Regions from separate parts of the Nocardioides sp. LS1 genome, predicted to be linked through region 1. Evidence: predicted binding sites of a transcription regulator. Region 1 holds the regulator's gene; the other holds the start of a gene.
The links. Region 1 encodes HrcA, which represses chaperone genes, less so after heat shock. Its sites were predicted from a motif close to TTGGCACTCGNNNNNNNCGAGTGCCAA; they were not measured.

Region 1 (6,925 bases):
GCCTTCGCCTCGTCCTCGGCGTCCGCGACGTTCTCGGGGTCGAGGTCGGCGAGCGCGGCGGCGATGGCGTTCTCGATGGTCGTGACACCCCAGGCACCCATCCGGTCGGCGAGCGCGGTGTCGACGTGGTCGGCGACCGCGGCGGACTGGGAGGCGCACATCTGCGCGACCCGGCGGGCCCGCCAGGCGGGGACCTCGAGGGCTTCGACCTTGGCCCAGATCCGGGGGTGCCGGTGCTGCAGGTTGAGGCCGTCGGCGATAAGCGTGATCCCGGCGGCGGTGGAGATCCCCATCGCGGCCGCGAACGGCTCCGCGGCGAAGGCCGCGACCAGCGGTGCGCCGTCGCCGGCGATGGCCTCGTCGCAGTCCAACCCACCGCCGCTGCGGCCGGCCTCGGCCCAGGTCGCGGGACCGGTGTCGTTGGTGGCGGGGTGGCGGTGGGCCCACTGGATCGCGTACCGCAGCTTGCGGCGCTGGGCCTGGCGGTCCTGGACCTCCGCATCGGAGACCAGGTAGAGCAGGAAGTCGTCGTCCAGGTCGTCGACCTGGATCCCGATCCCGCCGTTCATGGTCTCCACCAGCATGAGTCCATTCCAGCAGCGACCACCGACAGTCCCGGCCCCGAAAGCTGCCCTCAACAGGGATCGAAAGTAAAGTTTTGAAAACCCCAATCACAGCGGTCGAGCCAGGAAACCGAGAGCCGGGAAGCAGGGTCCGGAGGCACCTCGTGCGAACCCTGCGGTGACCACGAAATCTGGAAATACGCGCCGAAGGCGCGAGGTCCCTCACCCAACGGCGGCGAACAAGGCCGCACCTTGGCCCACCGGGTTTCGAGACGCTCGCTGGCGCTCGCTCCTCAACCAGCGAAGCGCGCCACGAGACCGACTCCCGCAGTGGGGATGGGCCATGATTGCTCGCCGTGCGCTCCTTCACCGACCTGATCGACGAGGCCGAGGCGGCCGACGTGTCCGGCTGGGACTTCGGCTGGCTCGAGGGCCGGGCGACCGAGGAGCGGCCGCCGTGGGGCTACGCGCGGCTCCTCGCCGAGCGTCTGGCCACCGTCGGATCCGCCCTGGACATCGACACCGGCGGCGGCGAGATCGTGGCCGAGGCGCCCCGCCTCCCGGCGCGGATGGTGGTGACCGAGGGCTGGGCGCCCAACGTCGAGCGGGCCCGGGCGACCCTCGGCCCCCGGGGCGTCGAGGTCGTCCACGTCACGCCACAAGACCGGTTGCCCTTCCCCGACGCCACCTTCGAGCTCGTCACGAGCCGCCACCCGGTGCGGCCGGCCTGGGCCGAGATCGCCCGGGTCCTGCAGGACGGCGGGACCTACCTCGCGCAGCACGTCGGCCCGGCGTCGGCGTTCGAGCTGATCGAGTGGTTCACCGGCCCGCTGCCGCGCACCAACCTGGGACGCGTCCCGGAGGACGAGGCCGACGCGGCACGGCAGGCGGGGCTCGACGTCGTCGACCTGCGTACGGCGCGCTGCCGGATGGAGATCCACGACGTCGGCGCGGTCGTCTACCTCCTCCGCAAGTGCGTCTGGTGGGTCCCCGACTTCACGGTGGACCGCTGTCGCACACGGCTGGAGGAGCTCGACCGCGAGCTGCGCGAGCACGGTCCGTTCGTCGCGCACTCGACCAGGACCCTCATCGAGGCCCGGCACTAGCGAGACGTCAGGACCAGCGAGGGCTGCGCGACAGCAGGGCCGACACGGCCGCGACGCCCGCGGTCGAGGTGCGCAGCACCTCGGAGCCCAGCCGCACCGACGAGGCACCGGCGGCAACGAACGCCGAGATCTCCTCGGGGCTGACGCCGCCCTCCGGCCCGACGACGACGACGATCCGCCCGGAGGCGGGCACGGCGACCGACGAGAGCGGCACCGACGCCTCCTCGTGGAGCGCGACAGCGAGGTCGGCCGACCCGATCAACGACGCGACCGAGGCGGTCGACGCCATCTCGGTCACCTCGGGGAACCACGACCGGCGCGACTGCTTGGCCGCCTCGCGCGCCGTGGACCGCCAGCGGGCCAGTGACTTCACCGCCCGCTCGCCCTTCCAGACGGCGACGCTGCGCGACGCCGCCCACGGGACGATCTCGGCGACGCCGATCTCGGTGAGCATCTCGACGGCGAGCTCGCCGCGGTCGCCCTTGGGGATCGCCTGGACGACCACCAGCGAGGGCGACGGCGGCGCGGACGCAGACACCGACGACACCTCCACCGAGAAGACCCGCTTCCCGGTCGACGAGACGGAGCCCGTGACCGAGACCCCCAGCCCGTCGGTCAGCACGACCTGCTCCCCCACCCGCAGCCGGCGTACGGCGACGGCGTGGTGCGCCTCGTCGCCGGTGACCTCGACCGACGACCCGGCGGCGACGCCCGCGAGCGAGGGCACCAGGTGGACCGGCAGCGACATCAGTGCTGGTTGAACGAGTCGCGGAGGCGGCCGAAGAACGACTTGTTGCCGGGACGGACCTGGCCGGTCGGCGACTCCTCGCCGCGGAGGGCGGCGAGCTCGCGGAGCAGCTCCTCCTGGCGCGCGTCCAGCTTGGTCGGCGTCTCGACGATCACGCTGACGACCAGGTCGCCGCGACCGCCGCGCAGCCCGGGCACGCCCCGGCCGCGCAGGATCTGCTCGGTGCCGGACTGGGTGCCGGGCTTGAGCTCGAGCTCGAAGGACGTCTCGACGCCCGAGTCGGCGCCGCTCTCGACGTCGGCCTCCAGCGTCGGCAGGGTCAGCGTGGTGCCCAGGGCGGCCGCCGACATCGGCACCGAGACGGTGCAGTGCAGGTCGTTGCCGTGGCGGGTGAAGGTCTCGTGCGGCGCGATGTGGATCTCGACGTAGAGGTCGCCGGCGGGGCCGCCGCCGGGGCCGACCTCGCCCTGCTCGGTGAGCTGGACGCGGGTGCCGTTGTCGACGCCGGCGGGGATCTTGACCGTCAGCGTGCGGCGCGAGCGGACCCGGCCGTCACCGGAGCACTCCCGGCACGGCTCGGGGATGATCGAGCCGAAGCCGCGGCACGCCGCGCACGGGCGCAGCGTGCGGATCTCGCCGAGGAACGACCGCTGCACGTGGGCGACCTCGCCCGCACCGCGGCAGGTCTCGCACGGGATCGGGTGGCTGCCGGGGGCGGCGCCGTCACCGTTGCAGGTGGTGCACAGGACGGCGGTGTCGACCTTGAGCTCGCGGGCCGTGCCGAAGGCGGCCTCGGCGAGGTCCACCTCGAGGCGGATCAGGGCGTCCTGGCCGCGGCGTACGCGCGGGCGCGGGCCGCGGCCCTGGGCCGCGCCGGGCGCCCCGCCGCCGAAGAACGCGTCCATGATGTCGGTGAAGGAGAAGCCGGCGCCCTGCCCGAAGCCGCCGCCCTGCCCGCCGAACGGGTCGCCGCCGCGGTCGTAGGCCGCGCGCTTCTGGGGGTCGGAGAGCACCTCGTAGGCCATCGAGACCTCCTTGAACTTCTCCTGCGTCTCGGGGTCCGGGTTGACGTCCGGGTGCAGCTGCCGGGCCAGACGCCGGTAGGCCTTCTTGATGGCGTCGGCGTCCGCGTCGCGGGCGACACCGAGGAGGTCGTACAGGTCCTGACTCAAAACACGTTCCTTCTCGTTGCTGTGGGGGGGCGTTCGGGGAAGCGGGCCTCAGCCCTCGTCGAGGATGCGCGAGACGTAGCGGGCGACCGCGCGGACCGCCGCCATCGTGCCGGGGTAGTCCATGCGGGTCGGGCCGACGATCCCCAAGGTCGCCACGGCCTCGTCGCGCGGGCCGTAGCCGGTCGCGACGACGCTGGTGGCCGACAGCTCCTGGTAGGGGCCCTCGTGACCGATCCGGACGGTGACCGCGCCGCCGGTGGAGGCCTCGCCGAGCAGCTTGAGCAGCACCACGTGCTCCTCCAGCGCCTCGAGCAGCGGCCGGACCGCGGAGTCGAAGCTGTCGCCGTAGCGCGCGAGGTTGGCCGCGCCGCCGACCGCGATCCGCTCGTCGGAGCGGTGGTCGACGAGCACCTCGACGAGCACGTCGACGACCGCACGGGTCGCCTCACCGTCGACCAGAGGTACGGCGGAACGCAGCGCGGTGACCGCGTCGGCGATCACGGCACCCGTCGCGGCGCGGTTGACGGTGAGCCGGAGGTCGGCGAGGTCCTCGTCGCTGACCGGTGTCTCGACCTCGACCATGCGCTGCTCGACCCGGCCGGTCGACAGGATCAGCACCGCGAGCAGCCGGGTGGGCGCGAGCGCGACCAGCTCGACGTGCCGGACGGTGGAGCGCGAGAGCGTGGGGTACTGCACGACGGCGACCTGGCGGGTCAGCTGCGAGAGCGTCCGCACCGAGCGCTGCACGACGTCGTCGAGGTCGACGGCCCCGTCGAGGAAGGTCGAGATCGCCTTGCGCTCGGCGGCGCTCATCGGCTTGACCGTCGAGAGCCGGTCCACGAACAGGCGGTAGCCCTTGTCGGTGGGCACCCGGCCGGCGCTGGTGTGGGGCTGGGTGATGAACCCCTCCTCCTCCAGCGCGGCCATGTCGTTGCGCACCGTGGCCGGCGAGACGCCGAGCCCGTGGCGCTCCACCAGGGCCTTGGACCCGACCGGCTCCTCGGTGGAGACGTAGTCCTCGACGATGGCGCGGAGCACGGCGAGCCTGCGCTCTTCCTGCATCGTGACCTCCTCGCCGCTGTCGTCAGTCTTGGCACTCGCGTGTTCGGAGTGCCAAGAGTACTAGGGTCTCGGGCCATGACGGAGTTCACGGAGGTGGCCGAGCGCGTGTGGGTCGCGCGCTACGAGTGGTTCGACGTGAACATCACACTGGTCGGCGGTGACCGCGGGCTGCTCGCGGTCGACACGCACGCCTCGGCGCTGGCCGCGCGCGCGGTCCTCGACGACGTACGCCGGCTGGGCGCGGGCGAGGTGGTCGGCGTGGTCAACACCCACGAGCACTTCGACCACACCTTCGGCAACGGGATGTTCCGCAGCGCCTACGGGCAGATCCCGATCCACGCCCACGAGACGGCGGCGGCGCGGACCCTGGAGGCGGCCGAGCGGATCAAGGGCCTCTACCGCGACGACCCGTCCGACCCGCACCGCGACGAGGTCCTGGAGACCGAGGTCGTCGTGGCCGACACGACGTTCTCCTCCGCGGTCTCCCTCGACCTGGGCGACCGGGCGGTCGAGCTGGTGCACCCCGGGCGCGGCCACACCGGCGGCGATCTCGTGGTGCGCGTGCCCGACGTCGACGTGCTGCTGGCGGGCGACCTGGTGGAGGAGTCGGCGGCGCCGGGCTTCGGCGGCGACTGCTACCCGCTGGAGTGGCCGCTCTCGCTCGACATCGTGCTGGGGCTGACCACGTCGTCGACGGTGGTGGTGCCCGGTCACGGCGCCCCGGTCACCCGCGACTTCGTCGAGGAGCAGCGCAACGCGATCGGCATCGTCGCGGAGACGATCCGCGACCTCGCGACCCGGGGCGTGCCGGTCGACCAGGCCCTCGAGGTGGGCGACTGGCCCTACCTGCGCGAGGTGCTCGGACACGCCGTACGCCGTGGCTACGAGCAGCTGCCCCGCAGTCAGAAGCGGCTGCCGCTGATCTGATGCTGGTCCGGGCGCACGCACGACCGGCCCGGAACCCCTGGAGGTCCGGGCCGATCTGACGAGCGGGCCACGCGGCCCGAGGGCTCGACCGGGCGCTCAGCGCTCGATGTCGATGTCGCGGCGGGGCTGGACGTGACCCTCGACGTCGTCGTCCGCGCCCTCGGCGATGAAGTGGCGGTGACCCTCCACGTCCTCGTCCTCGGCCAGGGTGTGGCCGCCGGCCCTGCGGTGGCCCTCGACGTCGTCCTCGTCCGTCAGCGTGGGTCCACCCATCCTGCGGTGGCCCTCGACGTCGTCCTCGTCGTCGGTGAGCGTGTGGCCGCCGGCCCTGCGGTGGCCCTCGACGTCCTCGTCCTCGGAGAGCGTGTGGCCGCCGGCCCTGCGGTGACCCTCGACGTCCTCGTCGTCGGTGAGCGTGTGGCCGCCCGCCCTGCGGTGGCCCTCGACGTCCTCGTCCTCGGCGAACGTGTGGCCGCCCGCCCTGCGGTGACCTTCCACGTCCTCGTCGGTCGGCTCGTTGATCGGGTTGTCGTTCATGGTTGTTCTCCTCTGTTGGTGGGCCGCTCGCCCTGGTTGTTCCGAACTGTGCTCCTGCCGCTCGTCCTGTTCCGTCTGCTCGCTGACACAACGAGCGTCTTCTCGCGGACCCCTACGGGACGGCGTTCTCGCTCACCGCCTGGAGCACCGCCTTCACCTGGAAGGGGGTGAGCCCGGGGTGCTTGCCGAGCAGCAGCGTGACCATGCCGGCCACGTGCGGAGCGGCGAAGCTGTTGCCGGTCGCGACGATCGAGGACCGGTCGGCCCACGCCACGTCGACGTCGATCCCGCGCGCGCCGAACTCCACCGGCGGCTTCGGGTTGTAGGCCAGCCCCATCGGGTCCGTGCCCTCCCGGGCGGCCACCGAGACGACCGAGGCGTACTGCGAGGGGTACGTCGGGCCGGGGCTGTTGTTGGCCGCGCTGACCAGCACCGTGTTGCCGAAGTAGGCCTCGTCGGCGACCTCGTGCAGCGGCCCGAACATCGCCTCGCTCTTGCTGGACAGCGACAGGTTGGCGACGTGCATGCCGTGGTCGATCGCCCAGCCGATGCCGCCGTAGAACAGGGCGCCGCGGCCCTTGAGGTTGGGGCCCAGCACCCGCACCGACCAGATCTCGGCGTCGGGCGCCATCGCCTTGATGATCGCGGCGCAGGCGGTGCCGTGGCCGACCAGGTCCTCGTGCGGGCCCTCGTCGGCGCGGAAACCGTCCTCGGCGTCCGGGTCGACCACCATCGCCACTCCCCCGGCGATCCCGCCGACCCGCGGGTGGTCGCCGTCGATGCCGCTGTCGATCACCGCCACCTTCACCC
Region 2 (6,925 bases), on a different contig from region 1:
GGTCTCGGTGCTTCGCTGTCGCGTGCAACCGAATGCCGGCTGACCTCGTTCAGAGGGACATGGAGACTCGGGGGAAGAACCGCTGATGAGGCGCAGGGACCAGGCCGGGGACGAGGCGTTCACGGAGTTCGCAGCCGCGTCGCGGGCGCGGCTGCGCCGGACGGCCTACCTGCTGTGCGGCGACTGGGACCGCGCGTCCGACCACGTCCAGGAGGGCCTGGTCCGCGTGTACGTCGCGTGGCCGCGGCTGGTGCGCAACGGCGGCGAGCTCGCCTACGCCCGCAAGGCCGTCGTCAGCGCGTTCCTGGACTCGGCCCGGCGCCGCTCCAGCACCGAGCTGCCGGTTGCCGAGCACCACGAGGGCGCGACGCCCGACGACGTGGCGGGCGCGGTCGCCGACCGGGCCGCCCTGATGGCCGCGCTCGCGCGGCTGCCCGAGCGGCAGCGGGCCTGCGTGGTGCTGCGGTACTTCGAGGACCTCGACGTCCACGCCACGGCGATCGCCCTCGGGTGCAGCGAGGGCACGGTCAAGAGCCAGACGTCCCGGGCGCTCAGCAGTCTCCGGTCCATGTTCGAGGCGGCGGCCCGCGACGAGCTCGCGGTCGCCGGAGAGAGGAGCCTGCCGTGGTGAACGAGCTGCGCACCCTGCTGCGGGAGAACGTCGAGCACGCCCCCGAGGACCACGCCGACCTCGGCGAGGTGCTCCGCCTCGGCCGGTCCCGCGTACGCCGCCGGCGGACCCTCGTCGGCTCCGGCGCCGTGTCGGCGATCGCCGTCGCGGGCGTCGTGACCGCGCTGGCGCTCGGCGGTCCCGGCACGGACCACGCCGCCGGTCCGGCGTCGCGGCCGGCCCCGGACGCGCCGACGACCAGCCTCGCCGACGCCACCCCGGCCGTGGCCGGACGCGACTACACCGAGCTGGCGTCGTACACCAACGACAACCTCGACGCCGACAACGGGCAGTACTTCGACGGGGTCACCGACGACGGGCTCGTCCTCTTCCGCGACGGGCCGCGGGCCGACCAGCTGCGGCCGCGCTTCGCGCTGCTCGACCCGGCGACGGGGACCAAGGACTGGCTGCCGGACCTGCACATCGGCCAGACCCAGACCTGGCCGGTCGAGCTCGGGTCCGACCGCCTCGCCCTCGTGGGCGCGGCCGGCAGTCAGGCCTCGACGCTGACGGCCTACGTCTTCGACCGCAGCTCCCGCACGTGGTCGGCGGTGACCTGGCCCGGCCTGCCGGCGGTGGGCTTCCCCGGATCGGCCCAGGTCGGCCCCGACGGGCGCCTGTACGTCGGCACGCCGGCCACGCAGGGCAAGATCCCCCCGGGCGGCTGGCCGACCCAGCCGGGCGGCGACGCCGAGGACGCCGACGCCCAGGGCGACTCGTTCGAGCTGTGGTCGGTCTCGCTGACCGAGGGCTCCGACGCCCGCGACGAGGGCCTGCGCTTCGGCGAGCTGGCCTTCACCCCGCACTCGATGGTGTGGACCGACCGCAGCAACGGCGACGCCGGGCAGGTGCACGTGCGCGACCTCGCGACCGGCGAGGAGCACGCGTTCGACCCCCACTCCGGCGACCGGTGCAACCTGCTGGGCTTCGGGGCGACCGACGACCGGGTCGTGCTGAGCCAGTACTGCGGCACCTACGGCGACGTCCGCGACGACCGGGTCCAGGTGCTGACGACCGACGGCGACCAGGTCGTCACGATCCAGGACAGCAGCAGCGACGGCATGCTCGCCGGGGCCGGCGGTGACGGCAGCCTCGTCGAGGTCTCGGCGTACGAGCCGGGCCGGGCGGGGACCTACCTCTACGACCTCGCGACCGATCGGCTGCTGCGGATCAGCGACGGGATGTCGCACTGGGGCAACGGCGGCCCGACGCCGGACGGCACGTTCCTGTGGAGCACCCCGACCAACCACGGCCACGGCCAGGTGCAGCACGTCGGACGGCTGACCCCCTGAAAATGACACCGACCCGTCGTCAGCTGACGACGGGTCGGTGCGGTGTCGCGTCAGGACGCGACGGGTGGATCAGTGGCCGTGGCCGTGCCCGTGGCCGGCGCCCGCGGGGGCGTCGTCCTCGTCCTCGGGCTTCTCCACGATCAGCGTCTCGGTCGTCAGCAGCATGGCCGCGATCGAGGTGGCGTTGACCAGCGCGGAGCGGGTGACCTTGACCGGGTCCAGGACGCCCTGGGCGACCAGGTCGCCGTACTCCTCGGTGGCGGCGTTGTAGCCGTTGCCGATGCCGAGCTCGCGGACCTTGGAGGTGACGACGTAGCCGTTGACGCCGCCGTTCTCGGCGATCCAGCGCAGCGGCTCGTCGGCGGCCTTGCGCACGATGCGCACGCCCGCCGCCTCGTCGCCGGTGAGGCCGAGGTCGCCGTCGAGGACGGAGACCGCGTGGATGAGCGCGGAGCCACCGCCGGGGACGATGCCCTCCTCGATCGCGGCGCGCGTCGCGGAGACGGCGTCCTCGATGCGGTGCTTCTTCTCCTTCAGCTCCACCTCGGTGGCGGCGCCGACCTTGATCACGCACACGCCGCCGGCCAGCTTCGCGAGGCGCTCCTGGAGCTTCTCGCGGTCCCAGTCGGAGTCGGTGTTCTCGATCTCGGCCTTGATCTGGTTGACGCGACCCTCGACCGCGGCGGCGTCACCGGCACCGTCGATGATCGTGGTGTTGTCCTTGGTGATCACGACGCGGCGGGCCTGGCCCAGCACCTCGAGACCGACCTGGTCGAGCTTGAGGCCGACCTCGGGGGCGATGACCTGACCACCGGTCAGGGTCGCGATGTCCTGCATCATCGCCTTGCGGCGGTCACCGAACGCCGGAGCCTTGACGGCGACCGCGTTGAACGTGCCGCGGATCTTGTTCACGACCAGGGTCGAGAGGGCCTCGCCCTCGACGTCCTCGGAGAGGATGAAGAGCGGCTTGCCGGCGGCGATGACCTTCTCGAGCAGCGGCAGCAGGTCGGAGATCGCGGAGATCTTGCCCTGGTGCAGCAGGATGTAGGGGTCGTCGAGGACGGCCTCCATGCGCTCGGGGTCGGTGACGAAGTACGCCGAGATGTAGCCCTTGTCGAACTGCATGCCCTCGGTGAACTCCAGCTCGGTGCCCATGGTGTTGGACTCCTCGACCGTGATCACGCCGTCCTTGCCGACCTTGTCGAAGGCCTCGGCGAGCAGGTCGCCGATGACGCTGTCGCGGCTGGAGATCGTGGCCACGGAGGCCATGTCCTCGCGGGACTCGACCTCGCGGGCCGCCTCGCGCAGCGCGTCGCCGACGGCCTCGGCCGCGGCGTCCATGCCCCGCTTGAGACCCATCGGGTTGAAGCCGGCGGCCACGGCGCGCAGGCCCTCGTGGACCATCGCCTGGGCCAGCACGGTGGCGGTGGTGGTGCCGTCACCCGCGACGTCGTTGGTCTTGGTGGCGACCTCCTTGGTGAGCTGCGCACCGAGGTTCTCGAACGGGTCGTCCAGCTCGATCTCCCGCGCGACGGTCACACCGTCGTTGGTGATCGTGGGGGCGCCCCACTTCTTGTCGAGGACGACGTAGCGGCCCTTGGGGCCGAGCGTCACCTTGACGGCGTTGGCGAGCTTGTCCACGCCGCGCTCGAGCGAGCGGCGGGCGTTCTCGTCGAACTCCAGGATCTTGGGCATTGGTCTCCTCTAGAAACGAGTTCGGGTCGTGCCGCCCAGGGTGCGCAGGAGCGCACCGTGGGCAGCACGACCCGGTGAAATCAGGAAACGACGGCGAGGACGTCGCGGGCGCTCAGGATGAGGTACTCGGCGCCGGCGTACTTGACCTCGGTGCCGCCGTACTTGCTGTAGATGACCTTGTCGCCGACGTTGACGTCCAGCGGGACGCGGTTGCCGTTGTCGTCGATGCGACCCGGACCGATGGCCAGGACCTCGCCCTCCTGGGGCTTCTCCTTGGCGGTGTCCGGGATGACCAGGCCGGAGGCCGTGGTCTGCTCGGCGTCGAGGGGCTTCACGACGAGGCGGTCCTCGAGGGGCTTGATGTTGACCGACACGATGTCGACCTCCACTTTCTCCACTTGTCTGACTCTGGGGTGAAGGCGCGGGACGCGCCTCCGGACGTTGGGGCCTGCTGGGAAGGGCGCCGTCGCGGGGGTCGCTCTTCGTCGCAAGCACTGGCACCCTCATGGCGAGAGTGCCAGATCAGACGTTAGCACTCGCCCCAGCGGAGTGCCAGAGAAGCCCACCTGAACGTTCGCCCAACGCTCTGCGAGGATCGCCTCGTGGACCTCGACGACTTCCGGTGGCTGCTGACCGACGACGGCCAGCAGCTGCTCGCCCGCGCCGCCGACGCCCCGGCCGACCCGCTGCACGCCCAGACCCAGCTCCGTCGTACGGCGGATCCGGGGCACGTCGCCGCGGCGCTCACCCAGGTCGGGCTGCGCCGCAGGGCGGAGGCGAAGTTCGGCGACCTCGCGGCGCGGATGTACTTCACGCCGGACGGCCTCGAGCAGGCGACCCGGCTCCCCGTCGCCACGCACCGCTCCGCCCGGTTGCAGGCCGCGCAGATGGAGACGCTGGTCGACCTGGGCTGCGGCATCGGCGGTGACCTCATCACGTCCGCCCGCGCCGGCCTGACCTGCGCCGGCGTCGACCTCGACCCCGTGCGGGTGGCCGTCGCCGAGGCCAACCTGGCCGCCCTCGACCTGCCGGGCGCGGTCATGGTCGCCGACGCCACCGGGGTCGACCACTCCCCCTTCGACGTGGCCTTCGCCGACCCGGCGCGACGCACCGGCCGCGGCCGCACGTTCGACGTCGAGGACTGGACCCCGCCGTGGCCGTTCGTCGAGGGCCTGCTGCGCCGCGACGCGTGCGTCAAGGTCGCCCCGGGAATCCCGCACGCGATCATCCCGGCCGGGGTCGAGGCCGAGTGGGTCAGCGACCACGGCGAGGTCAAGGAGGCCGCGCTCTGGTCGGGCCGGCTGGCCACCACCGAGCGCCGGGCCACCGTCATCGGCGACGGCGGGCTGGCCACCCTCACCGAGGAGGACGACCCGGGCGCCGGCGTCGTACCGGTCGGTCGATTCCTCTACGAGCCCGACGGCGCGGTGATCCGGGCCGGCCTGGTCACCGCCGTCGCCGCCGGGGTGCGGGGCGGCCTGGTCGACGCCCACATCGCCTACGTCACCTCCGACGAGGCGATGCGGACCCCCTTCGCCCGCGGCTACGAGGTGCTCGAGGAGCTGCCCTACCGCGAGAAGGCCCTGCGCGCGGCCCTTCGGGAGCGCAACGTCGGCGCCCTGACCATCAAGAAGCGCGGCGTCGAGGTCGTGCCCGAGCAGCTGCGCAAGCGCCTCGACCTCTCCGGGGACGAGACCGCCACGGTCGTGCTCACCCGGGTCGCCGGGAGCGGCACGGCCCTCCTCGTCCGACCCTTCTGACGGCTACGCCGAGGCCAGCAGCAGCCGGGCCATCGGGTGGCCGCGGACCCGGCCCGCGAGGGTGTCCCAGGTCAGCTCCATGACCGTGGACGGGGCGGCGCGACGCGTGAGCATCCGGGTCATCCACTCCCGCACCTCGAGCATGATCGTGTCGTCCCCGGTCACCAGCGCCGCGCCCAGGCAGCCGACCAGGTGGTCGACGTTGCTCTCGTAGTCGGTCCACCAGTCCGGGGTGCCGCCCTCGTCCCCGACGCGGCGGCGTACCTGCCGGACGACGTACGCCGCCAGCTCGGGCCGGGCATCCTCCAGCCAGGCGCCCTCGGCCTCGCCCGGCACCGCTTCGAGGTCGGGCAGCCGTGGGAGCCGGGCGGGGAGCCGGTCCAGCACCTCGACCACGGCCTCGATGCTGGGGGCGTGGACCGTGGCCCCGAGCGAACGCGCCCGGCGGGCGTCGAGTCCGAACGCCTGACCGCCCACGACGACGGGCACCCCGAGCGCGCGGAGGCTGACCAGCATCGACTTCTGCGTGCCGAGGGCCGAGGTGAGCGACCCGCTGAACAGGACGGCTCTCGGCCCGAGGTCGAGCACCTCGCTCAGCAGCGAGGACGGCTCGGGGTCGGCGCCGAGGTAGTGCACGCGGTGGCCCTCCATCCGCAGGCCCTCGGCCACGACGAGAGCGGGCAGGGCGTGCCGCTCGCCGGGGAGGCAGGACACCAGGAGGGCACGCCCGTCGAGGGTCGGCGGCCGCGAGGCGACCGAGGCCAGCCAGTGCACGAGGCTCTCGCTGACCGCCGTGGCCTCGTGCTCCTGGGCCACCGTCCACTCGCCCTCGAGCCACAGCTCGCCGATCCGGTGCTGGGCCTCGAGCACGAACTCGTCGAGCACCTCGCGCGGCGCGGCCCCCTCGTCGAGGGCTCGCTGGATCAAGGTGATCGCCTGGTCGCGATCACCCTCCGCGAGAGCCGTCCAGTAGGCCTCCCACCCGGACATGGCCCCACTGTGTCAGAGTCCGGACGCGCGCTCGGCCCCAATTGTGGTGTCGTCGCCATGCCCGGTGTGCACGACGGTGTCGTCGGGGAGGGCGAAGAGCCGGGCCCGGATCGACTCCTTGATGAGGTCCTCGTCGGAGAAGGACCGCCCGGTCGCCCCCGGACCGCCCTGGAAGAGGGTGTCGCCGGTGAAGACGCAGCCCAGCTCGGGGGCGTGGAAGCAGACCGCGCCCGGCGCGTGGCCGGGCGTGTGGATCACCCGCAGCTGGGTGCCGCCGACGGTCAGCTCGAAGCCGTCGGCCAGGTCGAGGTCCCACAGGTGGTCGGTGTGGGTCAACTCCCACAGCGGCCGGTCGTCGGGGTGCAGCATGATCGGCGCGACCACCCGCTCGCGCAGTGCCGGCGCGACCCGCACGTGGTCGTCGTGGGCGTGGGTGCACAGGATCGCCTTGACCGTGCGGTCGCCGACCACGTCCATGATCGCCTCGACGTCGTGCGGCGCGTCGATGACCACGCACT

Region 2: groES (co-chaperone GroES) is a predicted target of HrcA. The motif match lies at 4,187-4,213, and genes of this name have one in related genera.

Annotation. Positions count from the first base shown of each region.
Region 1 covers NZ_BIFF01000001.1:453,033-459,957, reverse strand. Annotated here, with positions in the region: gene EJF31_RS02165 (HNH endonuclease signature motif containing protein) at 1-584, opposite strand, end outside; gene EJF31_RS02160 (class I SAM-dependent methyltransferase) at 920-1,669, shown strand; gene EJF31_RS02155 (16S rRNA (uracil(1498)-N(3))-methyltransferase) at 1,677-2,417, opposite strand; gene dnaJ (molecular chaperone DnaJ) at 2,417-3,589, opposite strand; gene hrcA (heat-inducible transcriptional repressor HrcA) at 3,638-4,651, opposite strand; gene EJF31_RS02140 (MBL fold metallo-hydrolase) at 4,727-5,578, shown strand; gene EJF31_RS02135 (hypothetical protein) at 5,675-6,115, opposite strand; gene EJF31_RS02130 (S8 family serine peptidase) at 6,228-6,925, opposite strand, start outside.
Region 2 covers NZ_BIFF01000007.1:86,603-93,527, reverse strand. Annotated here, with positions in the region: gene EJF31_RS20400 (SigE family RNA polymerase sigma factor) at 86-631, shown strand; gene EJF31_RS20395 (hypothetical protein) at 625-1,962, shown strand; gene groL (chaperonin GroEL) at 2,032-3,657, opposite strand; gene groES (co-chaperone GroES) at 3,738-4,031, opposite strand; gene EJF31_RS20380 (class I SAM-dependent methyltransferase) at 4,260-5,417, shown strand; gene EJF31_RS20375 (B12-binding domain-containing protein) at 5,421-6,407, opposite strand; gene EJF31_RS20370 (MBL fold metallo-hydrolase) at 6,420-6,925, opposite strand, start outside.